One region of the Mesorhizobium sp. P2_E9 genome, then DNA from elsewhere that is predicted to be linked to it. Evidence: riboswitches for the same ligand, from Rfam matches in the RefSeq annotation. Region 1 holds a riboswitch; each other region holds the start of a gene.
The links. Region 1 has a riboswitch for thiamine pyrophosphate ahead of AC1D05_RS20610 (YkoF family thiamine/hydroxymethylpyrimidine-binding protein). Riboswitches for the same ligand answer to the same signal wherever they lie in the genome.
Positions count from the first base shown of each region.

Region 2: another riboswitch for thiamine pyrophosphate. It lies ahead of thiC (phosphomethylpyrimidine synthase ThiC); the one in region 1 lies ahead of AC1D05_RS20610 (YkoF family thiamine/hydroxymethylpyrimidine-binding protein).
Region 3: another riboswitch for thiamine pyrophosphate. It lies ahead of thiB (thiamine ABC transporter substrate binding subunit); the one in region 1 lies ahead of AC1D05_RS20610 (YkoF family thiamine/hydroxymethylpyrimidine-binding protein).

Region 1 covers NZ_JBFUET010000011.1:53,822-59,051, reverse strand. The annotation lists gene AC1D05_RS20620 (glycosyltransferase family 39 protein) at 1-1,212, shown strand, start outside; gene msrA (peptide-methionine (S)-S-oxide reductase MsrA) at 1,387-1,905, shown strand; TPP riboswitch at 2,186-2,299, shown strand; gene AC1D05_RS20610 (YkoF family thiamine/hydroxymethylpyrimidine-binding protein) at 2,290-2,898, shown strand; gene AC1D05_RS20605 (ABC transporter permease) at 2,934-3,755, shown strand; gene AC1D05_RS20600 (ABC transporter ATP-binding protein) at 3,752-4,519, shown strand; gene AC1D05_RS20595 (ABC transporter substrate-binding protein) at 4,512-5,230, shown strand, end outside.
Region 2 covers NZ_JBFUET010000014.1:78,814-84,043, forward strand. The annotation lists gene queC (7-cyano-7-deazaguanine synthase QueC) at 66-764, shown strand; gene queD (6-carboxytetrahydropterin synthase QueD) at 764-1,120, shown strand; gene queE (7-carboxy-7-deazaguanine synthase QueE) at 1,117-1,854, shown strand; TPP riboswitch at 2,132-2,248, shown strand; gene thiC (phosphomethylpyrimidine synthase ThiC) at 2,352-4,187, shown strand; gene thiO (glycine oxidase ThiO) at 4,184-5,185, shown strand; gene thiS (sulfur carrier protein ThiS) at 5,154-5,230, shown strand, end outside.
Region 3 covers NZ_JBFUET010000016.1:111,687-116,916, forward strand. The annotation lists gene AC1D05_RS26450 (ABC-F family ATP-binding cassette domain-containing protein) at 1-1,095, opposite strand, end outside; gene AC1D05_RS26455 (thiamine diphosphokinase) at 1,097-1,756, opposite strand; TPP riboswitch at 1,845-1,959, shown strand; gene thiB (thiamine ABC transporter substrate binding subunit) at 2,003-3,010, shown strand; gene thiP (thiamine/thiamine pyrophosphate ABC transporter permease) at 3,019-4,644, shown strand; gene thiQ (thiamine ABC transporter ATP-binding protein) at 4,637-5,230, shown strand, end outside.

The sequences.
Region 1 (5,230 bases):
CTGCTGGCCCGCGACATGCTCGGCCAAAGCCGCGCGCTGGCCGCCGTACTTTTGATGCCGTCGGTCTATTTCTTCGGTTGGCCGACCCCGCAATTCAATCATGACTATGCGCAGATGCCGTTCTGGGCAGCCATCTGCTGGCTGCTCTGGCGCGCCGGCCGCGGTGGCGGGCCGGGCTGGTGGCTGGCGCTCGGACTGGTGTCGGGCGTCGGGCTCTATGCCAAGTTCTCCACCGGCCTGCTGCTTGCCTTCGGCGCTCTCTGGCTGTTGTCCGATGCGCGCGCGCGCAGCCGGCTGGCCATGCCTTGGCCATGGCTCGGCCTTGCCGTTTTTCTCGCCATTGCCACGCCGCTGGCCATTGCGCTCTACCGCATCGATTTCCTGCCGCTGACCTATTTCGCCGGCCGCGACGAATGGGTGACCGAACACCGGGCGCGCCTTTATTACATCGGTGTCCAACTGGCCGGGCTCTCCGGCTTTCTTCTGGTGCTGGCGATATCAGGGCTGTTGCGACGCTCACCCGCCTCGGAAGCGCCCGTCGAGCGCGGCATTCTGGTCTATCTCGTGTGGATGGGGCTCGGGCCGGCGGCGCTGATCATGGTGGCCTCGCTGTTCACCGGAACCGGCGAAGCCTGGGGCGCGCCGATGTACAATCTTGTCGGCGTCACGGTGCTCGCCTTCCTCGGCCACCGGCTCGGCGTCATCGAGATGCGAAGGCTGGCGATCTGCGCGTTCCTATGCATCGTAACCATGTCAGGCGCCTATGCGGCCATCCGCTGGACGGACTGCAATGTGCGGGGGCGCATGGACGCCGTCTGCTGGCCGGCGCAGCCGATCTCTGACGAGGCCGAGGCGGTCTGGCACGCAGCAGCGCCCGGCCGGCTCGACATTGTCGGCGGCAACACCCAGTTGGCCATGCTGGCGGGCCTCAATGCCTATGACAAGCCGTCGATCTTCACCGATCTCGATATGCGGTTCGCGCCCTGGATCACCAGTCAGCGGTTGCGCGACCATGGCATGCTGATGGTTTGGCCGGGTCATGGCGTGCCGCCGCAACTGCGGGCGTGGCTGGGCAACCTCCCGGTCAAGACCGTTCTTTTCAATTGGTCGCGCAAGGCGCCGCCTGTGCCCATCAGCTTTGCCGCCATTCCTCCCGGCACGCGGTATCTACCGGTCGACGCCGACAGCCGTACCCGGCATCCGCGCGGCTGAAGCGGTTCGATCCCCTGACCGGGTCGTGATATCGTTCGCGCACGGCCGCGTTCGTTCCACGCGACTGGACGAAGCAGACGACAATGCCCATTTATTGGGAAATCCAATTTTGTCTGCGCAATTCCGGACGGGAAACCGCTACACAGCTGGAATTGCCTTTTGAGGAGACGTGACATGGCGACTTCGATCGAACGCGCAGTGCTGGCCGGTGGCTGTTTCTGGGGCATGCAGGATCTGATACGGCGCTATCCCGGCGTCATCTCCACCCGTGTCGGCTATAGCGGTGGCGATGTATCCAACGCCACCTACCGCAACCACGGCACCCATGCCGAAGCCATCGAGATCAAATTCGATCCGGCGGTGATCAGCTATCGCACGCTGCTGGAGCGCTTTTTCCAGATCCACGATCCGACGACGCGCAACCGCCAGGGCAACGACGTCGGGATGAGCTACCGTTCGGCGATCTACTATACCAGCGACGAGCAAAAGCACGTTGCTGAAGACACCATCGCCGATGTCGATGCCTCCGGCCTGTGGCCCGCCAAGGTCGTCACCGAGGTCGCGCCAGTTGGTGCCTTCTGGGAGGCCGAGCCCGAGCACCAGGACTATCTGGAGAAATATCCCAACGGCTACACCTGCCACTTCGTCAGGCCGGGCTGGAAGCTGCCGGTTCGAGAAAAGGCCGCGTCCTGACGGTTTGGCGAAAAGCATCGCCGGGAAGCGATGTCGAAACAAAGAAGGCCGCCAGGCGGATGCCCGGCGGCCTTCTTTGTTTATGACTTGCTTGCGTTGGAGTCATGTCGCCTAACGTGGAGGTGGCGCTGCTGGTTGTTGCCGGATCGACGGTGTTGGGCGAAGCCGCGTGCTCGGGTCTCCGGTGACCGACCTGCCGCTGCCCGGACCTGGTGCAACGTTTTTGGCGCGGTGCGCTGAAAAAACGGCTTCCCCTTCCGTTCGAATGGTGCTTTAACGCGCCCATCCACAGGGGTGCTCCGTACGGTCGGGGCTGAGACGGGGGCGGCAAGCCCACAGACCCTAGAAGCTGATCTGGGTAATACCAGCGGAGCGAGGCGGGCGATGTTTTCAGGCGCACAGATTTCCCTATACCCCATGGCCGACGATTTCGTCGGCGTCATCCTTGGCGCGCTCGGCGCGCTCGATCCCTACCGGGACAGGCTCAGGATCGAGACCGACGACATCTCGACCTTGCTGGTCGGGCCGCCGGAGGTGCTGTTCCCTGCTTTGCGCGACCTGTTCGTGGCGGCGGCGCGCAGCGGCAGGCATTGCGTGCTGTCGGCGGCCATTTCGCGCGGCTGCCCGGGCGAGCCGGACGATCCGATCTGCCGCTCCGACGCGTTTGGCGGACCGGTCGGGCCGCTCGGCCCACGCAAGGAAGCGGCCATCACCGCCGTGCGCAACGCTGCTGCCACCGGCCAGCCGGCGGCGGCGCAATTCTCGCTCTACGTGATGGGCACCGGTGACCACATGGACGAGATCTACGGCTGCATCGATTTCCTGAAACAGTCCGGCGTCTACGATCGCTCCAAGAACTTCTGCACCAAACTGCGCGGCGATACGGGCGCGATCTTTTCGGCGCTGAACGAGGCCTTCTGCCGCTTCGGGCCGGGTGCCGGCCATGTAACCCTCGACGTCACGGTTTCGGCCAACAGCCCGTCGGCTGTCTAAGCCGGCCGCGCTTCCGCGCGACCTCGTCAAAGGTTATGCCCGTGGTCCCATCATCAGTCGTGTCGCGCCCGCTCGCGGGTTCCCTTGCCAAGGCAATACCCGCCGTCATCTCGGTCGGGTTGCTCCTTGTGGCGTGGGAACTCTACGCCACCTATTCCGGCATCAAGCCGACAATTCTGCCAGCACCCTCACGCGTCTTCGAGCAGGCGGTGCTCAATCGCGACGCGCTGATCGACAACGCCATTCCCACCATCCGCGCCACGCTGATCGGCTTTGCCTGCTCGCTCGGTGCCGCCTTCCTGCTGTCGACGCTGGTCGACTTCTTCCAGCCGCTGCGGCGCGCGCTGTTTCCCGTCTTCATCGTCAGCCAGACCTTGCCGCTGGTGGCGATCGCGCCGCTGGTGGTGCTGTGGTTCGGCTTCGGACTCACCCCCAAGATCATGCTGGTGGCGCTGGTCACCTTCTTCCCGATGCTTGTGGCTCTGGTGCAGGGCTACGAGGCGACCGAGGTCGAGATCGGCCAGATGCTGCGCGCCATGGGGGCAAGGCGCTGGCGCGTCTTCGTGCTGGCCCGGCTGCCTTCGGCGCTGCCCTATTTCTTCGCGGGCTTGAGGATCTCCATCACCTATGCCGTGGTCGGCGCCATCTTCGCCGAATATGCCGGCGCGGCCAAAGGGTTGGGCATCTACATGCTCAACGCCAAGAACAATTTCCGCCCCGATCTGGTGCTGGCCGCCGTCGGTGTCAGTGCCGCACTCACCCTCGTCCTGTTCGGCCTGACGGTGCTCTTGCAGCGCCTCGCCATGCCTTGGGAGCGGGCCGGCCGACAGCCGGCCGGGAAGGGGCCGTGGCGATGAGCCGGCTCGAATTGCGGCATGTGCGCAAGGCGTTTGGCGGGCTCGATGTGCTCGCCGACATTTCGCTCAGCGTCGGTGCCGGCGAATTCGTCTCGATCCTTGGGCCTTCGGGCGCCGGCAAGTCGACGCTGTTCCAGCTTCTGACGGGGGCGGAGCATGGCGAGGGCGAGATGTTCTTCGACGGCACGCCACTCGACAACCATGGCAGGCATTTTGCATTCATGCCGCAGCGCGACGCACTGATGCCGTGGCGGCGCATCCTCGACAACGCAACGCTCGGGCTCGAGGTGCAAGGCGTCAGGCGCAAGGCGGCGCGGGCGCGCGTCGCGCCGCTGTTTGCCGAGTTCGGGCTTGCCGGCTTCGAGCGGCATTTTCCGGCCCAGCTGTCGGGCGGCATGCGCCAGCGCGCGGCGCTTTTGCGCACGGTGGTGCAGGAGCGCGACATGCTTTTGCTCGACGAGCCATTCGGCGCGCTCGACGCACTGACCCGCGCGGCCATGCAGCGCTGGCTCGAGCAGATGTGGCGGCATCACCGCTGGACGGCGCTGCTGATAACCCACGATGTGCGCGAGGCCGTATTCCTGTCCGACCGCATCTATGTGCTGTCGGCGCGCCCGGCCCGTGTGGTGCGTGACATCAGAGTGCCGTTGCCGCGCCCGCGCGATCCGACCGGCGCCGCCGCGCAACAGGCCAGCGCACTCGAAGCCGAGATCCTCGACATTTTGCTCAACCCGCAACCATCCAAAGGACATGACCATGACTGACTTGACGCGCCGGCAGGCTTTGCTGCTCACTCTTGCCAGCGGATTTCCGCTGATCGCCGGATCGAACCGCTCCTTCGCCGCGACGCAAAAAGTCACCGTCGCGCTGGACTGGACGGTCAACACCAACCACATCGGGCTGTTCGTCGCCCGCGACAAGGGGTTTTATCGCGAGGCCGGCCTCGAAGTCGACATTCTGCCCTACAGCGACACCGGCGCCGGCACGCTGGTCGCCAACCGCGTCGCTGATTTCGGCATCAACGGCACCATCAGCCTGTTCACTCAGAAGACCGCCGGTGCCGACTTGAAGGCCGTCTATGCCGTGGTGCAGTCAGAGACCGGCCGAGTGGTGTTCAATGCGGCGCGCAACGAGATCAAGAGCCCGAAGGATCTTGACGGCCTGACCTATGGCGGTTTCGGCAGCGCTTGGGAAAACGCGCTGATCTCGACCATCATCCGCCATGACGGCGGCAAGGGCAATTTCGAAACGGTGACGCTCGGCACCTCCGCCTATGAAGCGCTGGCCAATGGCTCCGTCGACTTCACGCTCGAAGTCTCGACCTGGGAGGGCGTCGAAGCCGAACTCAAAGGCATCAAGCAGCGCAGCTTCGTCTACGCCGATTATGGCGTGCCCGACGAGCACACGACGCTGATCTCGTCGAGCGAAGCCTATCTCAAGGCAAACCCGGCATTGGCGGCGGCCTTTATCCAGGC
Region 2 (5,230 bases), on a different contig from region 1:
GGAGTAGGGGGAGCGCAGAGAAATCTCCGGTCGCAGCCTTACCCGGTCAAAACAAGGATTCAAACATGAATGCCCTCGTCATCTGCTCCGGCGGATTGGACTCTGTTTCGCTCGCTCACAAGGTGGCGACCGAGCAGAAACTCATTGGCCTGCTTTCGTTCGATTACGGCCAGAGGCACAAAAAGGAACTCGGCTTTGCCTCCATCTGCGCCAAGCGACTGGGTGTTCCGCAGCAGATCGTCGATATCCGCGATGTCGGCCGGAGCCTGAGCGGCTCGGCGCTGACTGATAGTGTGGACGTGCCCGACGGGCACTATGCCGAAGACTCCATGAGGATCACGGTGGTGCCGAACAGGAACGCCATCATGCTGGCTATCGCCTTCGGGGTTGCCGCCGCGCAGAAGGCCGATGCGGTGGCCACTGCCGTCCATGGCGGAGATCATTTCATCTATCCCGATTGCCGACCCGCTTTTATCGACGCCTTTCAGACGATGCAGAACCATGCGCTCGCAGGCTACGCCGATATCCGCCTTTACGCTCCCTATGTGAATATGTCGAAGGCCGACATCGTCAGCGAGGGGCCAAAGTACGCCACACCGTTCGAGGCGACGTGGTCCTGCTACAAGGGCGGTGCACGTCACTGCGGTCGCTGTGGGACATGCGTCGAACGGCGCGAAGCATTCGATCTGGCCGGCATCACCGACCCGACAGATTATGAGGATGCAGACTTCTGGCTGCACGCTATCCAGACAAGGAGCGCGTGATGTTCCGCATTACCAAAGAGTTCCACTTCTCGGCCTCGCATCAGCTCACCTCCTTGCCACCAGATCATCAGTGCGCGCGTCTACACGGCCACAACTACATCGTCGTAGTGGAGCTTTCAGGTGGAGAACTGGACGAACATGGCTTTGTGCGCGACTACCACGACCTGGCGGCGCTCAAGCACTACATCGATGGGACGTTCGACCATCGGCATCTTAACGACGTACTGGGGCATGACCGTGTCACAGCGGAATGTCTGGCCAGGCACTTCTACGACTGGTGCAAGGTGCGGTTACCACAAACCTCCGCCGTGCGGGTGAGCGAGACGCCGAAAACCTGGGCGGAATACCGGCCATGACCTGCGCGTTGCAGTCCGGAATCCGCGTGAGCGAGATTTTTGGTCCGACCATTCAGGGCGAAGGCATGCTGATTGGCTTGCCGACGGTGTTCGTAAGAACGGGCGGGTGCGATTATCGCTGTTCCTGGTGCGACAGCCTGCATGCGGTGGAAAGTCGCTTCCGCCATGATTGGGAGATGATGTCAACCGATGCGGTCTGGCAAAAGGTCATTTCGCTTTCCGGCGGTCAGCCCGTGATGGTGTCGCTGTCGGGCGGCAATCCGGCCATCCAGCCGCTTGGCCAGTTGATCGAGCGCGGGCATGGTGAGGGCTACCGCTTTGCATTGGAAACCCAAGGCTCGGTGCCTAACCAATGGTTCGCGGATCTCGACGTGCTGGTGCTCAGCCCCAAGCCGCCCTCAAGCGAAATGACGACAGATTGGGCCGCGTTCGACGCCTGCGTAAAGGCGGCACAGGATAAGCCGCGGATGGCGCTCAAGCTCGTCGTCTTCGACGATGATGACTATGCTTATGCCAAAGACGCGGCGGCGCGCTACCCGCAATTACTCGTCTATCTGCAGCCCGGCAATCACACGCCGCCGCGTCCCGGTAATGAAGACGCGTCCATCGACATGGCCGGTGTGATGAAACGCATGGAATGGCTGGTCGAAAAGGTGACCCGTGACAGGTGGTTCGAGGCGCGTGTACTGCCGCAGCTTCATGTTCTGCTGTGGGGTAACAAACGGGGCGTCTAGCCCAGGCGGAAGGATTGCCGATGACGAGCGAGACAGACATCTAAAGCAATCTCACCCAATTGGGCGATAGCAACGTCGGTTCGGCAAGCGCGAAAATGCCGTGCTGAAAAAGGTTTCGAACCCGCATGATGGCTCGCCTATCGTTGGCGCATCGCCGCTCCTCCAGGCGTGACTTGCTCTCGATACGTGCACGCGCTTCCGCTGGGTTTGATTGGTCGCCGATCGCCGCCTCAGGCCGAAGGCGCTTGACAAAGCAGCGCCGGCCCGTTCAATTCGGAGCATTCACCAGGGGAGTCCCGGCAAGGGGCTGAGATACTGCTGGCTTTCGCGGCGCAGTGACCCGTTGAACCTGATCCAGTTCATACTGGCGTAGGGACGGTGCAAGCGCTTTGCGGGAGTTTACGCCCGAGATCCTGTTTCGGCAGGTCAACAGAAGCGTCTTTTCATCCTTCCGGCACAGAACTGGGTCTCCAATGCACGAGCAAAGGAGCCTCACGATGAATGCCCTCACCCCCGCCGTGTCGACGGGACCACTGCCCGCCTCGCGGAAAATCCACAAGCCCGGCGTCCTCCATCCGCAGATCAGGGTGCCGATGCGCGAAATCTCCGTCCATCCGACGGCGGGCGAACCGCCCGTCATCGTCTATGATCCGTCCGGCGCCTATACGGACCCGACTGTCGAAACCAGCATCGACAAGGGCCTCGCACGGCTTCGCCACGAATGGATCACGGCGCGCGGCGATGTCGAGGCCTATGACGGCCGCCATGTCCGGCCGGAAGACAATGGATTCGTCACGGGCGAGCGCCTGACACCGGAATTTCCCATTCGCAACCGGCCGCTCAGGGCCAAGGCAGGCAAGGCGGTCACGCAGCTAGCCTATGCGCGCGCTGGCATCATCACGCCCGAAATGGAGTTCGTCGCCATCCGTGAGAACCTCAGCCGCGAGATCGTCCGCGGCAAGCTGCAACGCGACGGCGAAGCCTTCGGCGCGGCGCTTCCCGACTTCGTCACGCCGGAATTCGTCCGCGACGAGGTGGCGCGCGGACGCGCAATCATTCCCGCCAACATCAATCATCCCGAGAGCGAGCCGATGATCATCGGCCGCAATTTTCTGGTCAAGATCAATGCCAATATCGGCAACTCCGCGGTCACCTCGTCGATGGCCGAAGAGGTCGAAAAGATGGTGTGGGCGATCCGCTGGGGCGCCGATACGGTGATGGACCTGTCGACCGGCCGCAACATCCACAACATCCGCGACTGGATCGTGCGCAATGCGCCGGTGCCGATCGGCACGGTGCCGCTTTACCAGGCGCTCGAGAAGGTCGGCGGCATCGCCGAGGATCTGACCTGGGAGGTCTACCGCGACACGCTGATCGAGCAGGCCGAACAGGGCGTCGACTATTTCACCATCCATGCGGGCGTGCGGCTGCACTACATCCCGCTGACCGTCGACCGGGTCACTGGCATCGTCTCGCGCGGCGGCTCTATCATGGCCAAATGGTGCCTGCACCATCACCGGGAAAGCTTCCTTTACGAGCATTTCGCGGAAATCTGCGACATCTGCCGTGCCTATGATGTGTCCTTTTCCCTCGGCGACGGCCTTCGTCCCGGCTCCATCGCCGATGCCAACGACGCGGCGCAATTCGCCGAGCTGGAAACGCTCGGCGAGCTGACGCAGATCGCCTGGGCGAAAGATTGCCAGGTGATGATCGAGGGGCCCGGCCACGTGCCGATGCACAAGATCAAGGAGAACATGGACAAGCAGCTCGCCGTCTGCGGCGAAGCGCCGTTCTATACGCTTGGACCGCTGACGACCGACATCGCGCCGGGTTACGATCACATCACCTCAGGCATTGGTGCCGCCATGATCGGCTGGTTCGGCACGGCCATGCTCTGTTACGTGACGCCGAAGGAGCATCTCGGCCTTCCCGATCGCAACGACGTCAAGATCGGCGTGATCACCTACAAGATCGCCGCCCATGCCGCGGACCTGGCGAAGGGCCATCCGGCAGCGAAAGCCAGGGATGATGCCCTTTCGCGCGCGCGCTTCGAGTTCCGCTGGGAGGACCAGTTCAACCTGTCGCTCGACCCCGAAACCGCGCGTTCCTTCCACGACCAGACCTTGCCCAAGGAGGCGCACAAGCTGGCACATTTCTGCTCGATGTGCGGACCGAAATTCTGCTCCATGCGCATCTCCCACGACATTCGCGCCGAAGCACAGAAGGAGGGGATGGCGGCGATGGCGGCGAAATACCGTGAAGGCGGCGATCTCTACATGCCAGCTGACGAGACCGGCGCACCGCTCGTGCCGGAGGCGCACGAGCGACCATGAGGATGCTGGTAAAGGGGGCCGGCGTCGCCGGCCTCACCGCGGCCTTCGAACTCGCCGCCCGCGGCGCGACGGTCGCAGTCGCCGAGACAAGACATGCCCTCGGCGGCAATGCGTCGTGGTTCGCCGGCGGCATGCTGGCGCCATGGTGCGAGCGTGAAAGCGCCGAGCAGCCGGTGCTGGATCTCGGGCGCGACGCCGCCGGTTGGTGGGAGGCGGTGCTCCCGGGCCAGGTGACTCGAGCCGGAACCCTGGTCGTTGCGGCACCGCGGGACGCCGGGGAGCTTGACCGTTTTGCAAGCCGCACCTCGGGTCATCGTTGGGTCAATGAGGAGGAAATCGCGCAGTTGGAGACCGACCTTGCCGGCCGCTTTCGCCGTGGACTGTTCTTCCCCGATGAGGCCCATCTCGACCCGCGCCAGGCGATGGTGGCACTTCATGACAGGCTGACGGCGATAGGCGTCGAATTCCACTTTGGCGCCGACGCCAGTCAGGTCTTCGGTTTCGATCATCAGATCGACTGCACGGGAATGGCGGCAGCCAATGACAGGCTGCGTGGCGTTCGCGGCGAGATGCTGTTCCTGCGCACGCCTGATGTCTCGCTGTCGCGCCCGGTCCGGCTGCTTCATCCGCGCTTCCCGCTCTACATGGTGCCGCGCACCGGCCACCGGTTCATGGTTGGCGCGACGATGATCGAAAGCCAATCCGAGGGCCCAGTTACGGCGCGTTCGATGATGGAGCTTCTGAGCGCCGCCTGCGCGCTCCATCCGGCATTCGGCGAGGCGTGCATCGTCGAAACCGGCGTCGGCATTCGCCCGGCCTTTCCCGACAATCTGCCGCGTGTCGAAGCACTTGGAACTACGGTTGCGATCAACGGGCTTTATCGCCACGGCTTTCTTCTGGCGCCCGCCATGGCGCGCCGGGCAGCCGAAATTCTCTTCAGTCACGACAAATCCATGGAGCTTGCCAATGAAACTGATCGTCAACGGCGAAGTGCTTGAGATAGACGCCTCAACGCTGGCGGCGCTGCTTGCCGCGCTTGATTA
Region 3 (5,230 bases), on a different contig from region 1:
CTGCGCCAGGGTCTCCTGCGGGTCGACCGCCTCGCGCTTCTGATCGAGCGTGGCGATCTCCAGATTGGTGCCGAGCCGCACCGAGCCGGCGTCCGGCTTCATCTCGCCGGTCAGCATCTTCAACAGCGTGGTCTTGCCGGCGCCGTTCGGTCCGACGAGACCGACGCGGTCGCCGCGCTGGATGCGGGTCGAGAAGCCCTTGACCACGGTGAGATCGCCGAAGCTCTTTTCGATATTCTTCGCCTCGATCACCAGCTTGCCGGATTCGGCGGCGTCGCTCGCCACCATGGTCGCGTTGCCTTCGGCGCCGCGATGGCCGCGAAAGCGCTGGCGCATGGTCTGCAACTCGCCGAGGCGGCGCATATTGCGCTTGCGTCGCGCGGTCACGCCGTAGCGCAGCCAGTGCTCCTCGCGCACGATCTGGCGGCCGAGCTTGTGTTGCTCGCGCTCTTCTTCTTCCAGCACCAGATCGCGCCATTCCTCGAAATGGCCAAAACCCTTGTCCAGCCTGCGGGTCTGGCCGCGGTCGAGCCAGACGGTGGCACGCGATACGCGCTCGAGAAAGCGGCGGTCGTGCGAGATGACGATGAGCGCCGAGGAGGTGCGGATGAGTTCCTCTTCCAGCCATTCGATAACCGACAGATCGAGATGATTAGTCGGCTCATCAAGCAGCAGAATGTCCGGCTCCGGTGCCATGACACGGGCCAGCGCGGCACGCCTGGCCTCACCGCCCGATAGATCGCCCGGCCGCTCCTCGCCCGACAAGCCGAGATGCTCCATCAGATAGCTGGCGCGGTAGGGATCGTCGGCGGGTCCCAGCCCCGCCTCGACATAGGCGCGCACGGTGGCAAAACCCTCCATGTCGGGCATCTGCGGCAGATAGCGGATAGTCGCCGAAGGCTGGCGGAACACCTCGCCGTCCTGCGGCTCGATCAGGCCGGCGGCGATCTTGAGCAGCGTCGACTTGCCGGAGCCGTTGCGGCCGACCAGCGCGATCTTGTCGCCGGCCGAAGCCGTCAAGGCGGCGCCGTCAAGCAGCGGTGTGCCGCCGAAGGTCAGTTTTATCCCGTCGAGATTGAGAAGGGGCGGGGCCATGTCAGCTTTCAGGTAGTGGATACGGATGCGCGAGCAGCAGCGCGCGGCCGTGGCCGAGCACGATGTCGAGGCGGCCCCCGGTCTTGTCGAACTTGACCTCGTTGGAGATGGTCAGCGACGAGCCGAAGGCGACATCGACCTGGTTCAGCGGCCATTTCGCGCCGGTGACGGTCAGGCCGGCGAGCTCGGAAAAGCCGAGGATCGAAAACAGCGTGCCGTCGGCATAGTCGAAGCCGGCCTTTCCCAACAGCAAGGGCACACCTTCCTGGGCGCCGCTGGTCAGCAGCACCTTAGTCCCGGCCTCGGCCAGCCGCAGGGCGAGCGCCAGATGCAGGAAGGCGTGGTCGGCGCGCTTGCCGCCAAAAGCGCCTGCCAGCACCAGGCTGGTCGCGCCGCGCTCCAGTGCCGCCGCGATCGCCAATTCGCCGTCGGTCTTGTCTTTTCCCGCCGGAAAGGTCTGGCGGGGCACCGCGGCCAGGTCGGCAGGCAGATTGGCCGGCACGGAATCGAAATCGCCCACCCACAGCTCAGGCACAAGGCCGAGCAGCCGCGCATGGCCGATGCCGGCGTCGGCGGCGATGACGCGCGAGCCTTCGACCTGGTGGTCGAGCCGGGGCGTGCGGATGAGATCGCCGCCAAGCAGGATGGTGAATGTGCTCATATCTGGTGGCCTGTACCAGCCCGGCAGCGGAAACGGAAGGCCGGCAAACTGCCACTTGCGCGGTTCCTCGGCCGGGCCTATGTGTCGAGACGCTCTAACGGGGTGCCGGCTGCGATCTTCGCGGACCGGCTGAGAGGCAATCTCGCCAACCCGCTGAACCTGATCCGGTTTGTACCGGCGGAGGGATTAGACGTTTCGGACAGTCCGACGCCTCAATTCCTTTCAATTCGAACGAAGGAGGCGCCGATGCGCACGCTTTTATACTCTCTTGTCTCAGCTGTCTCAGCCATGGTTGTGGCGCTGTCCGGGCCGGCCTTGGCCAAGGACAAGCTCACCGTCTACACCTATGAGAGCTTCACCGCCGACTGGGGTCCAGGCCCGGTGGTGAAGAAGGAATTCGAGGCCGAATGCGGCTGCGATGTCGAGTTCGTCTCGGTCGCCGACGGTGTCGCCCTGCTCAACCGCGTCAAGCTCGAAGGCGCGTCGACCAAAGCCGATATCGTGCTCGGCCTCGACACCAATCTTACCGCCGATGCCAAGGCTAGCGGGTTGTTTGCCCCGCATGGCGCGGTAAGCGATATCAACGTACCGGGCGGCTGGAGCGACGACACTTTTGTTCCCTTCGACTACGGCTATTTCGCCGTCGTCTATGATACGCAGAAGCTGAAGACGCCGCCCAAGAGCCTGAAGGATCTGGTCGAAGGCAGTGCCGACGACAAGATCGTCATCCAGGATCCGCGCACCTCGACGCCCGGCCTCGGCCTGCTGTTGTGGGTGAAGTCGGTCTATGGCGACAAGGCGCCGGAAGCCTGGGCCAAGCTCAAGACAAAGGTGCTCACCGTGACGCCGGGCTGGAGCGAGGCCTATGGCCTGTTCACCAAGGGCGAGGCGCCGATGGTGCTGTCCTACACCACGTCGCCGGCCTATCACATGGTCGCGGAGAATACCGAGCGCTACCAGGCGGCGTCCCTCGAAGAAGGTGAGTACCTGCAGATCGAGGTCGCTGGCATCACCACCATGGGGGCCAAGAACCCGCTGGCGGAAAAATTCATCGCCTTCATGACGGGACCGAAATTCCAGGACGCCATCCCCGAGACCAACTGGATGTTCCCGGCGGGCAAGACCGACAAGCCGCTCAACCCGGCCTTCGACAAACTGGTCAAGCCGACCAAGACGCTGCTGTTCAGCCCCGAGGAGGTCGCCGCCAATCGCAAGACCTGGGTCGACGAATGGCTGGCGGTGATGAGCAAATAGGCAACGCGATGGCGCCGGCGCATCCCACGGATCATCGTGTCGGCGCCGGCATCATCGCGCTCGCCGCGATCACATTGCTGATCGGCGGCGCGTTTGCCGGACTGCTTGTCGAAGGCGCTCATGACCTCTCGGGCGCCTGGGCGGCCTTCGACCCCTATCTGCTGCGCGTCGTGCGCTTTACGCTCTGGCAGGCAATCCTTTCGACGCTGCTTTCGGTCGGCCCGGCCCTGTTCGTGGCGCGTGCCCTGTCGCGGCATCCGCGCTTCTTTGGCCGCGCCTTCATCCTGCAGCTCTTCGCTGTGCCGCTGGCGCTGCCGGCGATCGTCGCGGCGCTCGGCATCCTGGCGCTTTACGGCCGCGCCGGCTATTTCGCCGGCCTGTTCAGTGCCGTTGGCGGCCAGGGCTGGCCAGGCATTTACGGCCTGTCCGGCATTCTCGTCGCCCACATCTTCTTCAACCTGCCGCTCGCCACGCGGCTGTTCCTCGAGGCACTGCAGACCATTCCCGCCGACCAATGGCGGCTGGCGAGCCAGCTCGGCATGGGCGCGCGGCCGGCGTTCCGGCTGATCGAATGGCCGACGCTGCGTGCCGCCTTGCCCGGGGTCGCCGGGCTGGTCTTCATGCTCTGCATCACCTCCTTCACCATCGTCTTGACGCTTGGCGGCGGACCGGCCGCGACGACGTTGGAGGTCGGCATCTATCAGGCGCTGCGCTTCGATTTCGATCCGGCGCGGGCGGTGACGCTGACATTGCTGCAGATCGCCTTGACCTTCATCGTGGTGCTGGCGCTGACGCGGCTCGGCGCCAATGCAGTCGGCGATACCAACCTGCCGGTGGCGCCGCGCCGCTATCTCTCCGTCAACGGGACCGAAGCGTCGCTGAACGCCGCGCTCATCGTGCTGGCGTTGCTGTTCGTTGTCGGACCGATGGCAGCGACCGTGATCGCCGGGTTGGGTGCCGATCTCGGCCGGCTCGCCGGCGAAGCGACTGTCCGGCAGGCGACGCTGACCAGCGTCGTGCTGGCCTTCCTGTCTGCGTTGCTTTCGGTGATGCTGTCACTGGCGCTGACCATGGCCCGCCGGGCGTTGGCGCTGGGCCGCCGCGCCGGCCCGAGGACACTGCTTGAACATGTCACCGATACCGGCGCCGGCTTTGTCCTGGTCGTGCCGCCGATCGTCATCGGCGCCGGCTGGTTCCTCCTGTTGCGCCATGGCGTCGACGTCTTCGCCGTCGCCCCGGTCATGGTCGTCACCGTCAATGCGGTCATGGCGATGCCGTTCGCGCTGCGCGCCGTCCGCCCCGCCTATGATGCGGCGAGCGAACGCCACGAACGGCTCTGCGCGCAGCTCGGGATTTCCGGATGGGCGAGGCTGCTTCTGGTCGACTGGCCGTCGCTGCGACGCCCGCTCGCCACCGCTTTCGCCTTCGCCATGGCGCTGTCGCTTGGCGATCTCGGCGTCATCGCGCTGTTCGGCAGTGATTCCGTCCAGACCTTGCCCTACCTTCTCTTGGCGCGCATGGGCAGCTATCGCACCGAGGACGCCGCTGGCCTGGCGCTGTTGCTTGGCCTGGTCTGCCTCGCCTTGGTGCTGGCAGCGGATCGGCTTGGAAGAGGAATGGCCCGCAATGTCTGACAGGGCGACGGGCAGGAAGGGCGTTCCGGTGCGGCTGGACAAGGTCTCGTTCAGCTATGGCGAGGCATCGCTCACCTTCGATGTCGCGTTTGCCGCGGCGGAAATCACCGCCATCATGGGGCCGAGCGGGTCGGGGAAGTCGACGCTGCTCAATCTGGTCGCCGGCTTCGAGACACCGGTGTCCGGCCGCGTGCTAATCGGCGGGGCCGATGTCGGCACTGCGCCGCCGGCCACGCGGCCGGTGTCGATGGTGTTCCAGGAAAACAACCTTTTCGCCCATCTTTCCGTCGAGCAGAATGTCGGGCTCGGCCGCTTGCCATCGCTGCGGCTGACCGAAGCCGACCGCGCGGCGGTTGCCGAGGCGCTTGCGCGCACAGGTCTTTCAGGCAAGGAAAAACGCCTGCCGCGCGAACTTTCCGGTGGCGAACGCCAGCGCGTTGCCCTGGCGCGCGTGCTGGTGCGCGATCGCCCGGTGCTGTTGCTCGACGAGCCCTTCGCTTCGCTCGGGCCAGCTTTGCGCGACGACATGCTCGATCTGGTTGCCGGCCTCCATGCCGAACGTGGCATGACCGTGCTTTTCGTCACG